DNA from 3 places in the Methylophilus sp. UBA6697 genome. Region 3 is predicted to be linked to each of the others. Evidence: predicted binding sites of a transcription regulator. Region 3 holds the regulator's gene; each other region holds the start of a gene.
The links. The regulator FliA, encoded in region 3, starts transcription of late flagellar genes. The targets are predictions, from matches to a motif close to CTAAAGTTNNCNNAAANNNTGCCGATANNA.
Positions count from the first base shown of each region.

Region 1: a site for FliA is predicted at 2,379-2,408, ahead of B3355_RS04590 (flagellin). Genes of this name have one in related genera too.
Region 2: a site for FliA is predicted at 2,235-2,264, ahead of flgM (flagellar biosynthesis anti-sigma factor FlgM). Genes of this name have one in related genera too.

Region 1 is NZ_DKJH01000015.1:38,916-43,196, forward strand. It holds gene fliD (flagellar filament capping protein FliD) at 1-1,020, opposite strand, end outside; gene B3355_RS04585 (flagellar protein FlaG) at 1,054-1,398, opposite strand; gene B3355_RS04590 (flagellin) at 1,471-2,268, opposite strand; gene aepX (phosphoenolpyruvate mutase) at 2,760-4,058, shown strand; gene aepY (phosphonopyruvate decarboxylase) at 4,086-4,281, shown strand, end outside.
Region 2 is NZ_DKJH01000015.1:10,173-14,453, forward strand. It holds gene B3355_RS04415 (ATP-binding cassette domain-containing protein) at 1-1,293, shown strand, start outside; gene B3355_RS04420 (flagella synthesis protein FlgN) at 1,368-1,844, opposite strand; gene flgM (flagellar biosynthesis anti-sigma factor FlgM) at 1,850-2,167, opposite strand; gene flgA (flagellar basal body P-ring formation chaperone FlgA) at 2,352-3,086, opposite strand; gene flgB (flagellar basal body rod protein FlgB) at 3,352-3,783, shown strand; gene flgC (flagellar basal body rod protein FlgC) at 3,800-4,204, shown strand; gene B3355_RS04445 (flagellar hook assembly protein FlgD) at 4,225-4,281, shown strand, end outside.
Region 3 is NZ_DKJH01000016.1:17,430-21,710, reverse strand. It holds gene B3355_RS04895 (putative bifunctional diguanylate cyclase/phosphodiesterase) at 1-50, shown strand, start outside; gene B3355_RS04890 (flagellar motor protein MotB) at 47-955, opposite strand; gene B3355_RS04885 (flagellar motor protein) at 955-1,707, opposite strand; gene B3355_RS04880 (RNA polymerase sigma factor FliA) at 1,707-2,441, opposite strand; gene B3355_RS04875 (MinD/ParA family ATP-binding protein) at 2,460-3,254, opposite strand; gene flhF (flagellar biosynthesis protein FlhF) at 3,247-4,281, opposite strand, start outside.

The DNA.
Region 1 (4,281 bases), on a different contig from region 3:
GGATTTCAATTTGACCATGATGTTGCGTGCCGTCGAATCACCGAGTAAGGCCCCATTAGAGCTAGACCCTGCCGATACGAACTTGGTCAGGTTGCGCATGCTAGTATTCAATGCGTTATAAGCATCGACAAAGCTTTGTACCGAGGCTTGTATCGTATCGGTATCGGTGCTGACACTTAGCGTATTGCTGGCCGAAGTGACCGACTTCAACGTCAGCGTCACCCCCTGGATTACATCAGACACCGTATTGCTGGATTTACTGATGCTCATGCCATCCACGGTCAGCAAGGCATTCTTCGCCGCCGTCATTTGCGTCATATTATTGCTGCTGGCCAAGGGATCGTAGGCTAATGCAGACAGCCCGCCAGTATCCGTATTGTTACCATCATCATCTGCCACCGATATTTTGAGGCTATTCACCTCGCCGGTGTCTTTAGACGTAATCACCAGGCGATTACCGGTCCCATCATTGACAATAGAAGCCGAGACAGACGCATTTTTTGCATTGATCGCATCACGGATACCTGCCAGCGTATTGTTGCTGCTGGTGATATCGATGGTGATATCGGACTTATCACCATTGGCTGTAAATGAAGCAGGCGTCGCGCCAGCTGCTGCCGTATAGGTACCAAAAGAGATCGTAATTTTGCCGGTGCCGACGATGTCGGTGGCACTGCTGTAAGCCGAAGTGGCAAGTTTTTGTGAAGTCGCCAGCTGGCTGACCGTCACATTGTAGTTACCGAGAACGGCTGTGCCATTCGCAGTTGCGCTGATACTGGTGCTGTCACTGGCGGTGACGGCTTGCGCATTAAACTTGGCTGCGGTAGCCAGTTTATCAACGGCCGTTTGAAAAGTGCTTAAGCCGCTTTTCAGCGTGCTGTACGCGGAGAGCTTGGTATTGTAAGACGATATTTTGGTTTTAATATCGGTAATGGGTTGCTGTTCCGCCTGCATCTGCGCCGTGACTAATGAGTCAATAGGCAGGCCAGATGCGCCAGTAGAGGATACAATCGATGCCATTTCTTAATCTCCCAACCGAATTAAAACGCAATATCAGGCTGTCTGTCGTACCACCAGCCCGCGTAATTTATCCAGCGTTTTACTGATGGCCAACACTTCCTCATTGGGGATTTGGCGTAATACCTTTTGTGTTTCGGTATCCACCACTTTCACAATGATGCGGTCGCTGTCATCATCGATAGAAAACTCTATCGTTTGTAACGCTGGTGCTACATACTCATTTAACTTTTTGACTGCACCGCTAATCGCAGCTTTGTCATTCACATCGGCCGTCACTTTATCCGCAGCTGATTCAGCATATTTCACCAGTTTCAAACTACTGGCTGCCTGTACACCCTGCAAACTGCCACCTACACCATTTATAGATGAGTCACTCATGATGTTGCTCCTTTTACCTAGGCCAAATCCACAGGGTCTAGGCCTGTGGATTTAGCGTTACCGTGTGATGTATTAACCTCTCAGCAATGTCATCACTTGGTTAGGCAACTGGTTCGCTTGAGCCAGCATCGCAGTACCAGCTTGTTGCAGAATCTGTGCACGTGTCATCTTGGCTGTTTCTGAAGCGAAGTCAGCATCAGTGATACGTGACTTGGCAGCAGACATGTTCTCAGACGCTACGCCCAGGTTGCTTACTACTGAAGCAAAACGGTTTTGGTAAGCACCCAATGTCGCACGGCTAGTGTTTACAGCAGTCAATTGTGCGTCAATCGCAGTAATCGCATCTGATGCAGCATCTGCTGAAGACAGGGAACCAGACAGAGAAGCCGCTGAAACAGAAGACACGCTAATGGTATCGCCACTGTCTGCACCAATCTGGAAGTTGTAACCTGCACCGAATGCTGCCTGGCCGTTAAACTTGGTCGCTGTACTCAAGCGAGTCAATTCTGACTTCAGTTGAGAAAATTCTGTATCCAGGTTTGCACGGTCACCAGAGCTGTAGGAACCGTTGGCTGCCTGTACAGCCAGTTCACGCATACGTTGTAATGAGTCAGTTGCGCTGCTCAAACCACCTTCTGCAGTTTGCAGGAAAGAGATCGCATCGTTAGCGTTACGTGTTGCAACATCCATACCGCGAACTTGTGAGTCCATACGTGTTGCAATCGCCATACCAGCCGCATCATCTTTAGCGCTGTTAATACGCAGACCAGAAGACAAGCGTTGAATAGAAGTATTCAGGCTGCTTTGTGAAGCGTTTAAGTTACGTTGTGCATTCAAGGATGCCAAGTTGGTGTTAATTACTGAAGCCATGTTAAATCTCCTTTAGAGTCGTATACCCAGTTAAGTGTCAAATCGTCATGTTACTTTCAACGTTGATCGCTATTTACCACTTAATGTTTGCTATCTAGCGTTGTTAGTTGTGTTATCGACCGCTTGCGAAATTTCTTTAATACTTCTTGCAAATTTCTTTTTTCGATCAATCATGCACTTGAAACTATTTACGACCCCTCCACCAAAATCTTTAGCCTTCTATCAAGAACTGCACAAAATTGTTTATACCAATCTATTTTATAAAAAGATGTGCCGTGACCATTAACCGAGCTAAATAGAGAATCTGTCTTAATTCTGCTTTTAAAGCACAGCTGTTTTCCACCCCTTCCATGACCGCTGTATCACACAAGATATAAGGCCGGTTTTCCGCGTTTATCTGCAAATCATTCTTAGGCATTGCCAACGATAATCAGGCTATCCAATTCGCATACCTTATATAAGGTATCCAAAAGACTACGAAGGAGTTTTGCATGGCATCCGTTTATGTAGGTATGACCGTAGACATTCTGCACCATGGCCATATCAATATTATTGAGCAGGCCAGAAAGTACGGCGACGTCACCATCGGCCTGTTATCAGACGCAGCGGTTGCAGACCATAAACGCCTGCCCTATCTGACGTATGAGCAACGCAAACAGATCGTCGAGAATATTCGCGGCGTGGTCAATGTGGTGCCGCAAGAAGAATGGGACTATGCGCCCAACCTGCTCAAATACAAACCAGACATCATGGTGCATGGCGACGACTGGCTGGAAGGCCCGCTGGTGCCCTACCGTGACCGTGCACGTGCCGCATTGGCCGAGTATGGCGGCCACCTGATCGAGATTCCTTATACACGTGGCGTGTCTTCGAATGAAATGCTCGGCCAGATCCAGGCCCTGGGTACCACGCCGGATATCCGCCGCCGTACCTTGAAGAGATTGCTGACGGTGAAACCGATTTCACGTTTTATTGAGGCGCATAATCCGATCTCCGCCCTCATTGCCGAACATGTGACGGCGCAACGTAATGGCAAAACCTGCCAGTTCGACGGTTTCTGGTCTAGCTCACTGACCGACTCTACCGCCCGCGGCAAACCCGATATTGAAGCGGTTGAGATCAACAGCCGCCTGTCTAATATTAATGACATCTTTGATGTCACCACCAAACCTTTAATTATGGATGCCGACACCGGCGGCAAACTGGAGCACTTTGAACTCAATGTGCGCAGCATGGAACGCCTGGGTATTTCCGCCACCATTATTGAAGACAAAATTGGTTTAAAAAAGAATTCCTTATTTGGCAATGAAGTGCCGCAATTGCAGGACGAGATTGAGCCTTTCTGCGAAAAAATCATGGCAGGCCGCGCCGCACGTGTGAGTGATGACTTTATGGTGATTGCGCGTATTGAAAGCCTGATCCTAGAAAAAGGCATTGCTGATGCAGTTAAACGCGCACAAGCTTACGTAGGCGCGGGCGTCGATGGCATCATGATCCACAGCCGCCAGAAAGCACCGGACGAAGTGTTTGAGTTTGCCAAAATTTTCAAATCCGAATTCCCAACCATTCCCTTAGTCTGCGTCCCCACCAGTTACAACAAAGTGACTGAGGAAGAACTGGCCGCACACGGCTTTAACCTGGTGATTTATGCCAACCATATGATGCGTGCCGCCTATCCGGCCATGCAGAATGCCGCTATGGAAATCCTCAAAAATGGCAGGACCGCAGAAATCGAAGCCAGCCTGATGTCGATTAACGATGTGCTGGAACTGATTCCAGGCACTAAATAACCGTAACCAGATAAGCGGAGTATTCTGATGATACATGCCGAGGATTTTTTAAACGCCTTGCAAAGCGAACAAGTACAGTTTTTTGCTGGCGTGCCCGACTCACTACTCAAAGAATTGTGTGCCTGCTTTTCAGACACCCTGGCTACCGGCCAGCATGTGATTGCCGCCAATGAAGGTGGTGCGATTGGTTTGGCCATTGGCCACTACCTGGCAAGCAACCAAC
Region 2 (4,281 bases), on a different contig from region 3:
ATTACCCACGACCGTCGCTTTTTAGACAAATTGGCCACACGCATTACCGAACTTGACCGTGGCAATCTGACAGACTTTGTTGGCAACTTTTCACAATATCAAATTAAAAAAGAAGAGTTACTCGCCGTTGAAGAAACGCATGCGGCTAAGTTCGATAAATTTTTGGCACAGGAAGAAGTCTGGATCCGCCAAGGGATTAAAGCACGCCGTACACGTAATGAAGGGCGCGTAAGAAGACTGGAAGCGCTACGTTTAGACCGTGCAGCCAGACGTGAGCGCCAGGGCGATGTCAAACTCAACCTGGATGCTGGCGAACGTAGTGGGAAACTAGTGGCAGAGCTTGATCAGGTCTATAAGTCCTATGGTGACAAAACCTTAATCAAAGGCTTCAGTACCCGTATTTTGCGTGGCGATAAAATCGGTTTATTAGGACCAAACGGGATTGGAAAATCTACGCTATTGAAACTTATTTTAGGGGACATTGAAGCAGATAGTGGTGACATTCAGCGCGGCACAAAAATCAATGTTGCTTATTTTGACCAGATGCGTGAGCAGTTAGATGAAGAGGCCACCTTGGCCGATACCATTAGCCCAGGTTCAGACTTTGTTGAAATCGGCAATGAGCGTAAACATGTGATCAGTTACCTGGAAGACTTCCTGTTTCCGCCACAACGCTCACGCTCACCAGTGAAATCACTTTCTGGTGGTGAACGCAACCGTTTACTGTTGGCACGCCTGTTTGCACGCCCTGCCAACGTCCTGGTGCTGGATGAGCCGACCAATGACCTGGATATTGATACGCTGGAGTTATTGGAGACGCTATTACAGGATTATTCAGGGACCCTTTTCCTCGTCAGCCACGATCGGGCTTTTCTGGAAAACACCGTCACTCAGGTGATTGCGTTTGAAGGCCAAGGCAAATTAACCGAATTCGGTGGTGGTTACGATGACTGGTTAAGATTTAGCCAGGATCGCAGCAGCAAACCAACTTCTACGCCAAAAGTATCTGCTGTCGCTTCAGCATCAAATACACCCGCGCCTATAGTCACCACCCAAACGGTCACTCCCCGAAAAACGTTGAGCTTCAAGGAACAGCGTGAGCTGGAAGCATTACCCGCAGAAATTGAACAACTGGAGCAAGAGCAAGCCGAGATCCAGGCGCAATTTGCGCAAGGTGATATTTATAAACAGGCGCCTGATCGAGTGAAGCTGCTACAGGACAGGCTAAGCGAAATTGAGCTACTGGTCATGCAGAAGCTCACGCGCTGGGAAACGCTAGAAAGTTTGATGTAAGGCCATTTGCTAGCGTTAAAAGCACAACAGCCGAAGAGATGCTCTTCGGCTGTTTTTTATCGTGTGAACAGTGTCTAGACTGAAAAGCCGCTACGACTGTTGTTTGCCCGGTGGGCTTGACCATTTTTGCCATAAAACTGTGGTGCAGAACTCTTACCGTTCAATGCATCCAGCTTTTCCTGATTGCGCAAAAAGTGCTTGTTAATCAGGATACCGTTCAAGCGATTTAATTCTTTTGCCTGTGTCAGCTCTTGCTGAAAAGTGACCCACGCACTATCTAACAATTGGCTGGATTGCTTTTGTAACCAGACCGACATGCCCTGCTCATTCGGCTCAAAGCCTGCTGCGGCCAGCGCGTCATAGCGTGAGTTGGCTGCGGCACCTAATGCTTGTAGCAGCTCAACCCGCTTGTCTACCATGCGTTCAATCACGTCCAGGTCAGCAGTGACCAGGGCCGACTGCTCAGACTGCAAATCACTCAATAACTCTGATACCAGCGCGGCGTCTTTCTCAAACGTCACTGGAGAAGATAAATGATTTGCAGTAGTCATATTTGTCAGCCTTTATTCGGTTGTATCAAGTCTTTAACAGTTTGCAACAAGCCATCAGCCACTTTGGCGGTATCCACCGAAAAATCGCCACGCGCAATGGCGGCTTTGATTTCTTCGACTTTATTGGTGTCAAACACCTCACCAGAGGCCAATCCAGCTTCTAATGACTGCAACTGCACGGAGGCAGAAGATAAAGTCACATTGTCTGAAGAGGCAGTGGATGTGCTCGCTGCTTTCTCGCTGCTTTTATTCGCAGTCCCTTTTTCCAATGTCGGCTTGTCTACGCCAACACCCATTTTTTTAATCGAATCTGAAATGTTCATGCCGTACCTCTTCTGATTTTGAATTGTTTCAGGGCTTATCAAAGTCAAAACCCTCATTCGTTAACAGTACTATCGGCATAGTTTAAGCGAACTTTAGTGCTTAATACACTTTTTATCGCATGTTTATAATTTTCAGACATTTTTCAATTAAGCTATTTTTTAATTAAAAGGGTTGTCCATCTGACTAAAAGCGCACGTCCACCTTACCGGAAGACTGCGCGACGCCTTTTACAATCTGGCCACTGCTGACTTTCACATCAACCACCTGGCCAACATTTGCGGTTTGCATGGCAGTGCCATCAGCCGAGATCACAAAGCCATCACCACGACTATTTAACTGTACAGTTTGCCCTTGCATAATCACTGGCACCGACTTGAGCAATTCAGGTCTTAACACCGTGCCCAATGGCAAATTTAATGCTGCCTGTTTACCAGCCAACATAGACAAGTCAGTAATAATGCCTGCTGGCAACTTGCTTAAATCACCAGACTGCATGACCACGTCTGTGGGTTGCACTGGTGAACCCTGGCCAACCGGCAAACCGGTGACTGCATATTCTCCCCATACCTGCACATCGGCCTGAACATAAAGTGTCCATGGCTTAGTCTCAGATTGCAGGCAACGCACGCCAATATGGGTTTTGCCCCACAAACGGGCGCCTTGTACCGTAAAGCCTTCCATCAATGCACACTCTGCAATACGGATGCGGCTGTCCAGCGGTTGAATCTCGATATTGACTTTGCCCGGATAGCCTTGTGTCTGGCTTTGTACATACTGCATCACTGTTTGATACAGGCGGCTGTGCATGTCATTACCTGCAGAGGCTGCGCCGACCGCATGCTGATTCGCAATCACAGCACGGTCTGCCGCATACGCAGACTCGCTCATCAGCCATAACAGGCTAACAATAAGCATCATCACAATCTGGGGCTGGTGTTGTTTCATGTGCCCTATTCTACGCATCACGGGCAAGTTTAATCCCGGAATTAAAGGGGATTTCCCCCGTTTAATTGCAGAATCATTGCACAGGCCGCGGCGTACACTAGGCATAGCTAGTAAAAGTCATATGCGTGAAAGCAGACCTGCTTATTCGGGTTAACGGTCGCAGAGGACAAAACTTTAGAGGTTCGAAAGCAACAGGTTTCGAACAGGGCTGGAGAAACAGCCAGGAAAGGATAAAACGATGATAAACAAACTGGACGCCGCACTGAATTTCCATCAGACGGCATTGCGCGTGCGCAATGAACGTCAAGAGCTGTTGGCATCGAATATTGCCAATGCAGATACACCGCAATATAAAGCGCGTGACATCGACTTTCAGTCTGCCATGAAGGCAGCGCTGCAACCGAATGCTTCTGCCGGCACCACAACAAGCAATGGCGCATTGCAACAAACCAATGCTGGCCATATGAATGGCACGGGTGGCAGCGGCTATGTCAGCGCAGGCGACCCGCTGTTCCGCGCGGTGGTGCAAGGCTCTGCTGACGGCAACACCGTCGATATGGATGTGGAGCGTAATGCTTATGTCGATAACGGCATCCGTTATGAGGCCAGCCTGACCATGATAGGCGGCCAGATTAAAAAAATGCTGTCCGCAATTAACGGCCAGCAATAATTAAAGGAGGTCTGTCATGTCTCTGTTTAACGTATTCAAAATTTCCGGCTCAGCCATGAGTGCGCAATCCATGCGCCTGAACACGGTGGCCAGCAACCTCGCCAACGCCGACAGCGTGGTGAGCTCCGATGGCAAGCCCTACCAGTCTAAACAAGTGGTGTTTAAGGCAGTTCAGGATGCAGCCAACCAGAGCAGCACGGTTGAAGTGGATCGTGTCATTGAAGATAACAAGCCAGGCAAAATGGTCTACGACCCCAAACACCCGATGGCAAATGCCGATGGCTACATCACCATGCCTAATGTCAACGTGACTGAGGAAATGGTGAACATGATTTCAGCCTCACGCGCTTATCAAAACAACGTGGAAACCATGAACGCGGCAAAAACCATGTTGCTTAAAACATTGAATATCGGTCAATAACCTGCAGAAAGGACTTCAGCATGACCACCGTTAATACCAACAACCAGGTGTCACAAGATTTACTGAATTCAGTGAAC
Region 3 (4,281 bases):
CGATGCCGATTGAACAGTTTAACGACTGGTTGCAGGAAGCGCTGATTTAGCGGATCGATGGTGTTGCTGCGCTGGTTGTCTCTTGGCTTGTTTCTTGTGCCGGTGCTGAACTAGATGCGGCGTCTGTTGACGGCGATGTGGCATCCACTGCACCAGCCTGTATTTCTTGCCTGTTAGCCACATTGCTGGTTTGCTGGGCACTGCTTTCAGCCGTTAAAATTCGGATAGTCATGCGCGTATTCATTGCTTGTGCCAGCGCATTGTCACTGCTCGACACAGGCTTGGTCTCTGCCATGCCGATGGCGGTCAGTTGTTTACTGGCAATGCCTTGCGCTACCAGGCTGGCGGTGATATGCGCTGCTTGTGCTGCCGTTAATTCCCAACGCTTGGTTTCTGCATCTGCCTGACCACTAAACAGTTGTTTATCGCTATGGCCTTCGACCTGTATGGTGCGGTATTCGTTTTTTAGCTGCGCACTCAGTGCATTCAAGATCGCTGGTGCTTGTGCGCTATAGCTCGTCTGATTGTTGTTAAACAGCAGGTTGCTTTGAATATCAACCTCAATCCCGAGTTCAGACTGGTACACCGTGATCAGTTTCTGTTCTATCCATGGCGTGAGTGCATTCGCCACTTGCTGGCCGATCGCACGTACCTTTTCCTGGTCGCGCAGCTTTTTCTCTTGATATAAATAGCTTAATGGCAAGGGCTTGAGCACGGAGCTCTGGTTCTGCAACGTGGCTTGTGTCTGGGCTTCAGGTGCATCCGTTTGCCCCGGTTTGCCTTGAAACGCAGTGACCACGGCACTGGAGAGTGCGCGGTATTTATTCAGGTTGATGGTCGAGGTCGCGTACATCACCACAAAAAAGGCAAATAGCAGGGTGATAAAGTCGGCGTAAGAAATCAGCCAGCGTTCGTGGCTTTCATCATCCTCATCCAGCTTCTGGCGTCTGTACATCAGGACTCCCGCAGGTGCAGGTAGGACTCAAGGCGCTCAGTGACCAGTTTAGGGTTATCCCCGCGGGCAATCGACACCCAGGCATTGAGCAACATCTCACGTCTGGACATTTCGTGCTGGACATGGCCTTTTAATTTATTTGAAATCGGCAAAAATACCAGGTTAGCCAATGCCACACCATAAATGGTGGCCACAAAGGCAACCGCAATGCCACTACCGATTTTGGCCGGGTCAGACAGGTTTTCCATGACGTGAATCAGGCCCAGTACAGCGCCCAGAATACCAACTGTTGGCGCATAACCGCCAGCAGCCGACCAGATTTTGACGGCTTCGCGTTCCTGTAATTCATAGTAGTACATATCAATGGCACACACTTCGCGAATACGGTCAGCGGGCGTACCGTCAACCAGCAATTGCAAGCCTTTGCGTACGAAAGGATCTTGCTCGCGCTTGATATAACTTTCCAGCGACAACACGCTTTCCTTGCGCGCCTGCAAGCTCCATTGATTGATTTTAATGGCGAGTTTTTTTCTATCGTCCTGTGGGTGCACAAACACCAGGCGTAGCATGCGCATGCCTTTGATGAATTGCTTGAATTCGGTTTGCAGTAACACCGCGCCAGTCGTGCCGAGAATGACGACGACAAACGCTGCAGGCTGCATCAGCGAGTTAAGGTGACCGCCGTCGATGACTTGACCAACTACCAGTCCGGCGAGGGCGATGACCAGCCCGGCGATACTGCCCCAGTCCATCAGGCCACTCCGGTCCAGGATTTATCGCGCATAGACGCACGCAAGCGCGCCACTGCCTGGCTATGCAACTGGCAGACGCGTGATTCTGAAACGCTCATAATGGCGCCGATCTCTTTCAGGTTGAGCTCTTGCTCGTAATACAAGCCCATGAGCATTTTTTCGCGCTCGGGCAAGTGGTCGATCGAGTCGATCAATGCCTCGCGGAAATCACTCTCCAGCAATGATTTGACAGGGTCACTGGTATCGTCATCGACATAACGGTCAAGAAAGTGCTCGCCGCCATCGTCGTCCTGAAAATCTTCGTAGTAAATCAGCTGGTGGCCCTGGCAATCACTCAAGACATCATAGTAGTCATCCAGCGTGAAGTTCATATGCTTGGCAATTTCGGACTCAGTTGGCGGACGGCCAAACTTTTGTTCCAGTTGCTGTACGGCGACTTCGATATCGCGCATATTTTTGCGAATGCCGCGTGGCAGCCAGTCAGCGCCGCGTAACTCATCCAGCATGGCACCGCGCACGCGCTGTGACGCATAGGTTTCAAATTGTGCGCCGTGATTATCTTCGTAACGCTGAATCGCATCCATCAGGCCGATCATGCCAGCTTGCACCAAGTCATCGAGCTCGACGCAGGAGGGCAGCTTGGCTTTTAACTGATAAGCCATTTTTTTGACCAAGCCGCTATGCTGTTTCAGCATTTGATCTGTATTTTGAGTCTTGCCTTTAGCGGTATACATGTTTTTCCTCTTTTTACTTTAGGCAACAGCCAGCGATGGCGTGGTGATCCGTTGTTTTTCGAGACGATGTGCCACTGATTTAAACGCCAATGCGGTCTGTCCAGCCTTGGCGACCTCTGTCTTGGCATTGCCTGTTTTTTTCTGCGCGGCACCCGCTGGCTCTTCTAGCGGCATCGCGCCGATAAAGTCCAGGGTGACGCCCAGAAACTGTTTGCATACCTGGTTCAAACGCATAAAGTATTGTTGACCCTGATCATGATTGGCCCCTGTGACAACCACACCCAAAGGAATCTGGCCATGTTGCTGGCTGATATGCTTGATCGTCGTATAGGCGGCTTTAATGGCCGCTTCAGATCTGTCCATTTGAATCACCAGTTCATGCTCGGCAATCAATGGCATCATCAAGCTGTGGTCTTGTGTATCCAGCTGTGCTTCTATCATGACGGTATCGTAATCGTACGAAAGTTGTTTCACTATACCGTCCAGCTGCACTTTTAAATCTTGAGATAAAGGCGAGGTTAACAGGTCATTTTCAGCCAAACAGGTCAGGTCATAACCTTGCGGATGTTTGAGAATGGCGCGTTTGAGTGCACTGTTGTGCGTCACAATCGACTCTAATGAGTGCGCGAGCGCTGGCTGGCGGTTCGCGTGTATCAACAGCAAGCGTTGCTCAGGGGCAAGCATGCCCAGTGCCAGATTGCGCATCCATGGCGTGGCAGGCTGGCCATTGGCGCCGATCACACTGATAATCCGTGCCGACGTCTTGGCCATAATGCGGCGCAAACCATCCGCCTGGTCGCGGTAATTAAACATGTTGCTGCTCCTGGCCAGCCGTTTGCATCATGCTGGAAATTACCAGCGGCAACTCTTCGTCCAGGTACTGGTAAGGCAAACTGGCCTGATGCGGCGTCAGCACGCGTTCGATCAGTGCTGGTTTGTCGGCCACTTCAATATCTTCAGGCACGCGTTGGCCACTGGTGGTGTAGAACAAACGCATGCGTTCGCGGATCAATACATCCAGCACGTTGCCAATCGCTGCGGCTTCGTCCAGCTTGGTGACGATACAACCAGCGATATCATGTTTTTTGTAGCTACGCATCACATCGGTCAGCGTGTCACCGGTAGAGGTGGCATTCAGGCACAACAATTTCTGAATTGGGCTATCGGCTCGGCTCAGCATGGAAAGCTGCTCAGTCACGGCTTGATCACGCTGGCTGACGCCTACCGTGTCTACCAGGATCATATGTTTGTTTTTCAACTCATTCAGTGCAATTTTCAGGTCTTCTTCGTCTTTGACGGCATGTACCATCACGCCCAGGATCTTGCCGTAGATACGCAGTTGTTCGTAACCACCGATACGGTAGCTGTCGGTGGTGATCAGGCCCAGGTTCTGGGTGCCGTGTTTCATCACATAACGTGCGGCCAGTTTGGCCGTGGTGGTGGTTTTACCAACACCTGTCGGGCCAACCAGGGCGTAGATGCCGCCACGGTCCAGCAATGCATCCTCGTCGTCCAGTGTATGCAGGTTACGGCTAATCACTTCTTTGGCCCACATTGGTGCTTTGTTGACATCAATGTGTTGTGGCATTTTTTCAGCAATCTGGCGTGACAGTGAGGCGCTGAAGTTGGCAGAGAGCAGGGTGCTCAGCACTTTGGACTTGGCCGGGCTGTGTTGCAAGTGATGCTGCCAGGTCATCGCGCTCATCTGGGTTTCAAAATGGCTACGCATCTGACGCATTTCCTGCATCATGCCCATCATTTTGTCTTCCAGTGTTTGCGTCGCCACCTGATAAGCCTGTTCTTGTTGCTCGCTATGCAGTTTCAGCATATCCATGATGGC